Regions from separate parts of the Mesorhizobium sp. M0340 genome, predicted to be linked through region 2. Evidence: predicted binding sites of a transcription regulator. Region 2 holds the regulator's gene; the other holds the start of a gene.
What was found. The regulator PhoB, encoded in region 2, activates phosphate uptake and scavenging genes when phosphate is short. The targets are predictions, from matches to a motif close to TGTCATNNANCTGTCAT.

Region 1: the regulator PhoB is predicted to act here: its motif matches at 2,108-2,124, upstream of phnF (phosphonate metabolism transcriptional regulator PhnF).

Annotation. Positions count from the first base shown of each region.
Region 1 is NZ_JAMYRR010000002.1:21,768-26,182, reverse strand. It holds gene NKI79_RS02825 (ABC transporter permease) at 1-222, shown strand, start outside; gene NKI79_RS02820 (zinc-binding alcohol dehydrogenase family protein) at 293-1,309, shown strand; gene phnF (phosphonate metabolism transcriptional regulator PhnF) at 1,328-2,071, opposite strand; gene phnG (phosphonate C-P lyase system protein PhnG) at 2,205-2,666, shown strand; gene phnH (phosphonate C-P lyase system protein PhnH) at 2,666-3,277, shown strand; gene NKI79_RS02800 (carbon-phosphorus lyase complex subunit) at 3,279-4,391, shown strand; gene NKI79_RS02795 (alpha-D-ribose 1-methylphosphonate 5-phosphate C-P-lyase PhnJ) at 4,388-4,415, shown strand, end outside.
Region 2 is NZ_JAMYRR010000019.1:53,914-58,328, reverse strand. It holds gene xylF (D-xylose ABC transporter substrate-binding protein) at 1-170, opposite strand, end outside; gene NKI79_RS24230 (ROK family protein) at 455-1,699, shown strand; gene phoB (phosphate regulon transcriptional regulator PhoB) at 1,709-2,398, opposite strand; gene phoU (phosphate signaling complex protein PhoU) at 2,415-3,122, opposite strand; gene pstB (phosphate ABC transporter ATP-binding protein PstB) at 3,155-3,958, opposite strand; gene pstA (phosphate ABC transporter permease PstA) at 3,955-4,415, opposite strand, start outside.

The DNA of each region.
Region 1 (4,415 bases), on a different contig from region 2:
GGCTGGGAATTGCAGGCGATCGCCTCCTCGGTGATCGGCGGCACCTCGCTGTTCGGCGCTGTCGGCTCAGTGCACGGGCCGCTGCTCGGCGCCTTCATCCTTGCCACCATCAACAACGGCGCCAATCTGCTCAACGTCAACGCCTTCTGGCAGCGCATCATCACCGGTGTGCTGATCATCGTCATCGTCTATTTCGACGGGCTGCGCCGCCGCGGCAAATAGACCGCCTCCCCACAACCGCCGGCCTCGCGACAGCAGAGCCGGCGGTGCCATGAACCGACTGGATTGAAGCATGAAAGCCGTCGTCTGCCGCTCGCCCGGCGAACTTGTCCTCGAAGATCGTCCGGCGCCTGGCGCGCCGCCAGCCGGCTGGGCGCTGGTCGCCGTCAGCCATGTCGGCATCTGCGGCACCGACTATCACATCTTCGAAGGCAAGCACCCGTTCCTCGCCTATCCCCGCATCATGGGCCACGAAGTTTCCGGCACCGTGATCGAGGTTGGTGAGGGCGTCGATCTGGCAATCGGCGAACCGGTGGTCGTCAATCCCTATCTCGCATGCGGCAAGTGCATCGCGTGCCGGCAAGGCAAGCCGAATTGCTGCGTCAGGATCGAGGTGCTCGGCGTCCACCGCGACGGCGCCATGTGCGAGCAAATCCCGGTGCCGGCGCAAAATCTTTATCCGGCAAACGGCTTGTCGCTGGCCGATGCTGCTGCCGTCGAATTCCTGGCGATCGGCGCCCATGCGGTGCGGCGCTCGCTGGCTGATCCAGGTGCGCGCACGCTGGTCATCGGCGCCGGCCCGATCGGGCTCGGCACGGCGCTGTTCGCCCGCATCGCCGGGCTCGACGTGACGCTGCTCGACATGAGTGCGGAGAGGCTGGGGTTCGCCGAAAGCGAACTCGGCTTCGCGACCCTCGACGGCTCGCAGGGTGCTGCTGCGGACCTGGTGCGGCAAGCAACCCACGGCGACGGTTTTGACATGGTTTTCGATGCCACCGGCAACACCCAGTCGGTGCAGTCGGCCTTCGCCCATGTCGCGCATGGCGGGGCGCTGGTCCTGGTCAGCGTCGTCAAGGACGACATCGCCTTTTCCGATCCCGAATTCCACAAGCGCGAGATGATGCTGATCGGCAGCCGCAACGCGCTGCGTGCCGATTTCGACCATGTCGCCGCCTCGATCCGCAACGGCGCGGTGCCGTTGGCAAAGCTCGTCACGCACCGCACCACGCTTGGCAAAACGCCGCACGATCTTGCCCGCTGGGCGCATGAGAAGTCCGGCCTGATCAAGGCGGTTATCCAGGTCGGATGATGCCAGGGCTGGCGCATCTCAGAGCGCCGATAGTTTGAGCTCGATCCGCTCGGCCGGGAAGCGCGACTCCGAAAACTGGATCGGCTGACCGTCGGGCGTGACGTTAACGGCGACCGTCACTAGCACGATGGCGCCGGGCTGCAGGTCGAGGTCCGCAAGGTCGGCGGCATCCGCATGGCGCGCCGACAGCACCGTCGATTGCCGCAGATAGTCGTCAATGCCGAAACGTGCCAGCGATGCGGTGATCGAACCGGTTTCCGCCATGGCAGCATCGATGCCGGCAAAGCGCCTGGCATCGAACCAGCCGGCAGCGCGGGACACCGGCATTCCATCGGCTTCGCCGCGCGTTTCCAGACGTATCACGTCGGCCCCCTTTGCAAGGCCTAAGCTCTCTGCCACACGACGGTTGGCAGGCTCGACCGATGATGCAAGCAAGGTGATATGCCGCTCGGACGCCTGTCCTTGCAATCCTTCGGAAAAGCGGGTGCGGGCGCCGATCGGATATGACAGCCGCCTGCGCGACAGCACGAAGGTGCCGCGCCCCTGCTCTGCCCTGAGCACACCCTCCTGCACCAGCGCTGCAATGGCGCTGCGGACGGTGTGGCGGTTGACGCCATAGCGCTCGGCAAGTGCCACCTCCGGCGGCAACGCCGCATTTTCGGGAAAATCGCCGACGGCAATCGAATGCAGGATCTGATCGGCGATCTGCCGCCACAGCGCGACACCGCTGCGCCGCTCGATGCTGTTGGCTTGTCCGATCATTTTCTGCCCCAACCTTTGCGCCCCCTCTTCTCGCCCTGTCATGCACCCGTCATAGACACGCATTAGATAATAGGTATAATTTGTATAATTGTCTATATCAATAGACAAGTGTCGATGCAAGGGAGTGTTAACCATGCGAGGACAGGAAGCGCGCGATCAGGCTGAGCGCAAGGCCGTTATGACAACGCTGGCGCAATCGACCGGCGACGATATCGTCCGTCTGTGGAACGAAGCCGGCCTGCCTTCTGAGGCGGAACTCCTGCGCGGCCCCGAAACCGGCCTGGTGACCGTGCGTGGCCGCATCGGTGGCGGCGGCGCGCCGTTCAACGTTGGCGAGGCGACGGTCACCCGCGCCACCGTCAGGCTCGCCTCCGGACAGGTCGGCCACTGCTATGCGCTCGGCCGCGACAAGCAGAAGGCAAGGCTGGCGGCAATCGCCGACGCGCTCTGGCAGGACCCGGCTCACCGCAACGAGGTCGAGGCCAGGCTCGTCGCGCCCTTGCGGGCGGCACTGGCCAAGGCCCGTGACCAGCGCCGCGCCGAGACGGCGGCGACCAAGGTCGATTTCTTCACCATGGTACGCGGAGAAGACTGATGGACATCGCAACCCAAGCGATCGAAGGCGGCTTTGCCGATCCGGTGTTCGACGCCCAGACGGTCTTCCGCGCAGTGATGGACGCGATGGCGCGGCCGGGCACACTGCAGCCCCTGCCGGTCTTTACCCATCCACCGACGCCGCTGTCAGCCACCGCGGGCGCCATTGCGCTGGCGCTGTGCGATAACGACACGCCGCTCTGGCTCGACCCCGCCTTGCAGGCTTCAGCGACGGTGAAATCCTGGCTTGGCTTCCATACCGGCGCGCCGCTGGCCAACACATCGGCCGACGCGCATTTCGCGCTGATCGCCACCCCGGCCGAGATGATGGCGCTCGACGGGTTTTCGCAAGGCACCCAGGATTATCCCGATCGCTCCACGACGCTGATCCTCGAGGTCAGCGATCTTGTCTCCGGCGCTCCGCTGCTGCTCGAAGGCCCGGGCATCGAGAAGACGGCGACGATCGCGCCGGCGCAAATGCCGCGCCATTTCGTCGAGCAATGGAAGCAGAACAACCAGCGCTTTCCGCGTGGCGTCGACATCATCCTCGCCACGTCCGAAGCAATTGCCTGCCTGCCGCGCACGACGCGCATCAAGATGATGGAGGCATAGGATGTATGTCGCGGTAAAGGGTGGCGAAGCGGCCATTCGCAACGCCCACAAACTGCTCGCCGACCGCCGGCGCGGCGATCGTTCGGTGCCCGCACTTCGCCTCAACCAGATCGTCGAGCAGCTGGCGCTCGGCGTCGACCGGGTGATGAGTGAAGGTTCGCTCTACGACACGGAATTGGCGGCACTCGCCATCGTCCAGGCGCGCGGCGACATGATCGAGGCGATCTTCCTCATTCGCGCCTACCGCACCACGCTGCCGCGCTTCGGCTACACCAGGGCGGTCGAAACCGGCACGATGCTGGTCGAGCGGCGCGTGTCGGCCACCTACAAGGACCTGCCCGGCGGCCAGTTGCTCGGCCCGACTTTCGACTACACCCACCGGCTGCTCGATCCCGAGCTTGCTGCAGGCGGCGAAGTCGCCGAGCCGGAGCAGCGTGCCGGCGAAGCGGAAGCCATGCCGCGCGTGTCGGCGATCCTCGCCCGCGAGGGCCTGATCGAATCCGACGGCGACATGCCTGAAGATCATGTCCCCGGCGACATCACCCGCGAGCCGCTCGAATTCCCGATGGCGCGCGACATCCGCCTGCAGGCGTTGTCGCGCGGCGATGAGGGGTTTTTATTGGCGCTCGGCTATTCCACCCAGCGCGGCTATGCGCGCAACCATCCCTTCGTCGGTGAGGTCCGTATCGGTGAGGTCGAGCTGGAGCTCGACGTGCCGGAACTGCCTTTCGCAGTGCCGCTCGGCAGTATCCGCGTCACCGAGTGCCAGATGGTCAACCAGTTCAAGGGCTCGGCCAAGGCGCCGCCGCAATTCACCCGCGGCTACGGCCTTGTCTTCGGCCAGAGCGAGCGCAAGGCGATGGCCATGGCGCTATGCGACCGCGCGCTGCGTGCCTCGGAGTTGGGTGAGGATGTCGTCGCCGCCGCCCAGGACGAGGAGTTCGTCATCTCGCATTCCGACAATGTCCAGGCGACCGGCTTCGTCGAGCATCTGAAGCTGCCGCATTATGTCGATTTCCAAGCCGAGCTCGACCTCGTGCGCCGCATGCGCGCCGAGCACGACGCCCGCGAAAACGCCGGCAAGGCCGAAGAGAAGAGAGAGGCCGCGGAATGACCGCACAACCAACCGACATCGCCA
Region 2 (4,415 bases):
TCGCCGGCGGCCTCGATGGCCGCCTTCATTGCGGCCTCGTCGGTCTTCCAGCGCTCTTCCTGGAAGTTCGACCAGGAAACGCCGATGACCTTGTCTTTCGCCTGCGCCACCGACGCCAGCGCCAGCGTCATGGCGACACCCGCCAGAATGGCGGTCGTGAATCTCTTCATCATATCCTCCCTGCGCCGCGTACGGCGTGACCAATTGCTCAACGACCAGCTTGGAAGCTCTAATTTTTTCGAGCCTCGAAAAAATACTGGCCCGATCTCCGGCTGCTGTCAACATCGATTGTGATGGATTTTGATGACTCTGCGAGTTTTTTCGAGCGTCGGAATAAACGATGACAGCGCCACCTGCATCTGACACTATTTGCCGCATCTGACACTATTTGTCGGACATTACCGACGGCTTCCGGTTCATGAGCGGCCGCGGCAACCGGGAGGAAAGCAAAACGATGTCGGTCGGAATCCGCCACGACGATTTGCGCCGGCGCAACCGGGCGATGGTGATCTCGGCGGTGCGCCGGGCCGGCCAGCCATCGCGTACGGAGATCGCAGCCACCACCGGCCTCAGTCATTCAACCATATCGGCGATCTCCTCCGACCTGATACGGGAAGGCATCCTCGCCGAGAGCAAGGCAAGTGAGCCCGTTTCGTTGAAACGCGGTCGTCCGCAGGTCGGCCTCGCCCTCAACCCGGAAGCGGCGGCGGTGCTGACCGTGGTGTTGTCGCTGAATTTCCTGTCGGCCGCCATTATCGACTATGCGGGACAGGTGGTCGCCGAGGAACAGCGCCGGCTGGACACGCTGACCATGCCGCGCGACGAACTGATCCGCGAATGCAGGGCCATCGTCCGGCGCCGGCTTGAGGACCCAGACCTTGACGTCCGCAGTGTCGCCCGCATCGCCCTGGCGATTCAGGGCATTACCGACTCCCCTGCACGCGCCATGCTGTGGTCGCCGATCACGCCGCAGACCGACATCGCCTTTGCCGACATGCTGGAGGACGAATTCGGTATCCCGGCCACGGTGGAGAACGACTGCAATATGATGGCGGTGGCTTTGCGCTGGCGCGATCCGGATCGCTATCGCGACGACTTCATCGCCATCCTGCTTTCGCATGGCATCGGTATGGGGCTTGTGCTGAAGGGCGAACTGTTCACCGGGACGCATTCCTCGGGCGGCGAATTTGGCCACATGATCCATCGTCCGGGCGGAGCGCTCTGCCGTTGCGGGCGGCGCGGCTGCGTCGAAGCCTATGCCGGCAACTATGCCATCTGGCGCAACGCCAGGCAGATGAGCGAAGACAGCGAACCTATCGCCGACGTCAGCGACGCCGACATGCGCGCTCTGGCGGCCCGCGCGCGCGAGAAGGATGGGCCGGAACGCGAGGCCTACCGCAAGGCCGGCGAAGCGCTGGGTTTCGGTCTCGGCTCGCTGTTCGCGCTGATCGATCCAGCACCGGTCGCGATGGTCGGCGCCAGTGCCGCTGCCTTCGATCTGATCGAGCCGGCCTTGCGCAAGGCCATCGCCCAGACCGCCGGTGGCCAGCATTCGGGCTCGATCTCCTTCGACACCGAGCCAAACGAATTGCCGCTGATCCGCGAAGGCTGCGCGATGCGGGCGTTAAGCTTCGTCGACCAGGAGATTTTCGCGCCGGGCGCGCAAATGAGGCCCGGCGTCAGAAGGAACGTCGCCTGACCAGGCGGGTCAATCTTCCCTGATCGCATAGCCGGCGCCGCGGATGGTGCGGATGACATCCGGCATGCGGCCGTTATTGACGGCTTTGCGCAGCCGCCCGACATGCACGTCGACGGTGCGTTCGTCGATATAGATCGTCTCGCCCCAGACATTATCGAGCAACTGGCTACGCGAGAAGACGCGGCCCGGATGCCGCATCATGAACTCGAGCAGCCGGAATTCGGTCGGCCCGAGCCGGATCTCGCTCTTCTTGCGATAAACCCGGTGCGATTCGCGATCGAGCACGATGTCGCCGACCTTCAGCACGCTGGACAGCACTTCCGGCTTGGCGCGCCGCAGCAGCGCCTTGACCCTGGCCATGAATTCCGGTGTCGAAAACGGTTTGACCAGATAGTCGTCGGCGCCGGTCGAAAGACCGCGCACCCGGTCGCTCTCCTCGCCGCGCGCGGTCAGCATGATGATCGGCAGCCGCTCGGTTTCGGGGCGCACGCGCAACCTGCGGCAGAGCTCGATGCCGGAAACCGCCGGTATCATCCAGTCGAGCACCAGAAGGTCGGGCACATTTTCCTGCAAACGGATCTCGGCTTCGTCGCCGCGTGTCACCACCTCGACCTGGTAGCCTTCGGATTCGAGATTGTAGCGGAGCAGCACGCCCAACGGCTCCTCGTCCTCCACCACCATTATGCGTGGTGCGATCATCGGCTGGGCACCCCCATCATGTCACCGGTGCAGGCATTGTCGTTTCGTCCTGCTTCGGACGATTGACCGGCAATTGCTCGCCGGTCAGCACATAGTACGCATTTTCGGCGATGTTGGTGACATGGTCGCCGATCCGCTCGAGATTCTTGGCGCAGAACAGCAGATGCGTGCAAGCGGTGATGTTGCGCGGATCTTCCATCATGTAGGTCAACAGCTCGCGGAACACCGACGTGTATTTGACGTCGATGCGCTCGTCGGCGGCGCGCAGCTTGGCCAACGCGGCCGCATCGCCTGCAGCATATTCCTCGATGACGCCCTGCACCTGGATGAGCACTAGCTGCGCCATCGCATCGATGGAATGCGATAGGTCGCGCGGCGTGACGCTGAGGCCGACCGCGCTCACACGCTTGGCGATGTTCTTGGCAAGGTCGCCGATGCGTTCGAGGTCGCCGGCCATGCGGATCGCTCCGACGACATGGCGCAGATCGTGAGCCATTGGCTGGCGCTTGGCGATCAGGGTGATGGCGCGATCGTCCAGTTCGCGTTGACGCGCATCCATGATGGCGTCGTCGGAGACGACGCGTTGCGCCAGCACGTTGTCGGAATTCAACAGGGCCTTGGTCGCCCCGCCGACCATCGAACCGGCGAGGTCGGCCATGTCGCGGATCAGCTTGCTGATCTGCTCGAGATCCTCGTCGAAAGAAGCGACTGTGTGTTCGCCCATGGTCCTGTCCTCATATGCATGATCGGAACGGCTCAGCCGAAGCGGCCGGTGATGTAGTCCTGCGTGCGCTTCTCGCGGGGCGACGTGAATATCTTCTCGGTCCGGTCGAACTCGACCAGTTCACCCAGATACATGAAGGCGGTCTGGCGCGACACGCGCGCCGCTTGCTGCATGTTGTGGGTGACGATGACGATCGTGTAGTCGGCTTGCAGCTCGTCGATCAGTTCCTCGATCTTGGCCGTCGACAGCGGGTCGAGGGCCGAAGCCGGTTCGTCGAGCAGAATGACTTCCGGCTTCACTGCCACGGTGCGCGCGATGCAGAGCCGCTGCTGCTGGCCACCGGACAGGCTCAACCCGCTGGCGTTTAGCTTGTCCTTGACCTCGCTCCACAGCGCGGCCCGCTTCAACGCTTGCTCGACGCGGCCGTCCATCTCGGACTTGCCGAGATTCTCGTAGAGCCTGACGCCGAATGCTATGTTCTCGTAGATCGACATCGGGAACGGCGTCGGCTTCTGGAACACCATGCCGATCTTTGTCCTGAGGAGGTTGAGATCCTGCGACCGGTCGAGAATGTTCTTGCCGTCGAGCAGCACCTGGCCCTCGGCGGTCTGTTTCGGGTAGAGCTCGTAGATGCGGTTGAAGACGCGCAGCAGCGTCGATTTCCCGCAACCCGAAGGGCCGATGAAGGCTGTGACGCTGCGCTCGGGCAGCGACAGGCTGATGTCCTTCAGCGCCTTGCTCTGGCCGTAGTAGAAGTTGAGGTTCTTGACCTCGATCTTCGTCTTCTCGGTGGCCGTTTCGGTCATCGTCATGTCCGGGGACAACATCTGTGTCATCTGTCCTCTCTGCGTCCGGTAAGGCTGCGGGCGAGGATGCTCAAGCCCAGAACCGTCAGGGTGATTATGAGTGCGCCGGTCCACGCCAATTGCTGCCATTCCTCGTAAGGGCTGAGAGCGAACTGGAAGATGGTCACCGGCAGGCTGGCCATCGGCGCGTTGATATTGCTGCTCCAGAACTGGTTGTTGAGCGCGGTGAAGAGCAGCGGCGCCGTCTCGCCGGAAATGCGTGCTATCGCCAGCAATATGCCGGTGACGATGCCGGACAATGCGGCGCGGTAGGCGACCGAACGGATCACCACCCAGCGTGGCGCGCCGATCGCGGCACCGGCTTCACGCAACGCGTTCGGCACCAGGTTGAGCATGTCTTCAGTGGTGCGCACGACCACCGGAATGACCAGGATGGCAAGCGCCACGGCGCCGGCAATGGCCGAGAAATGTCCCATTGGCCGCACCA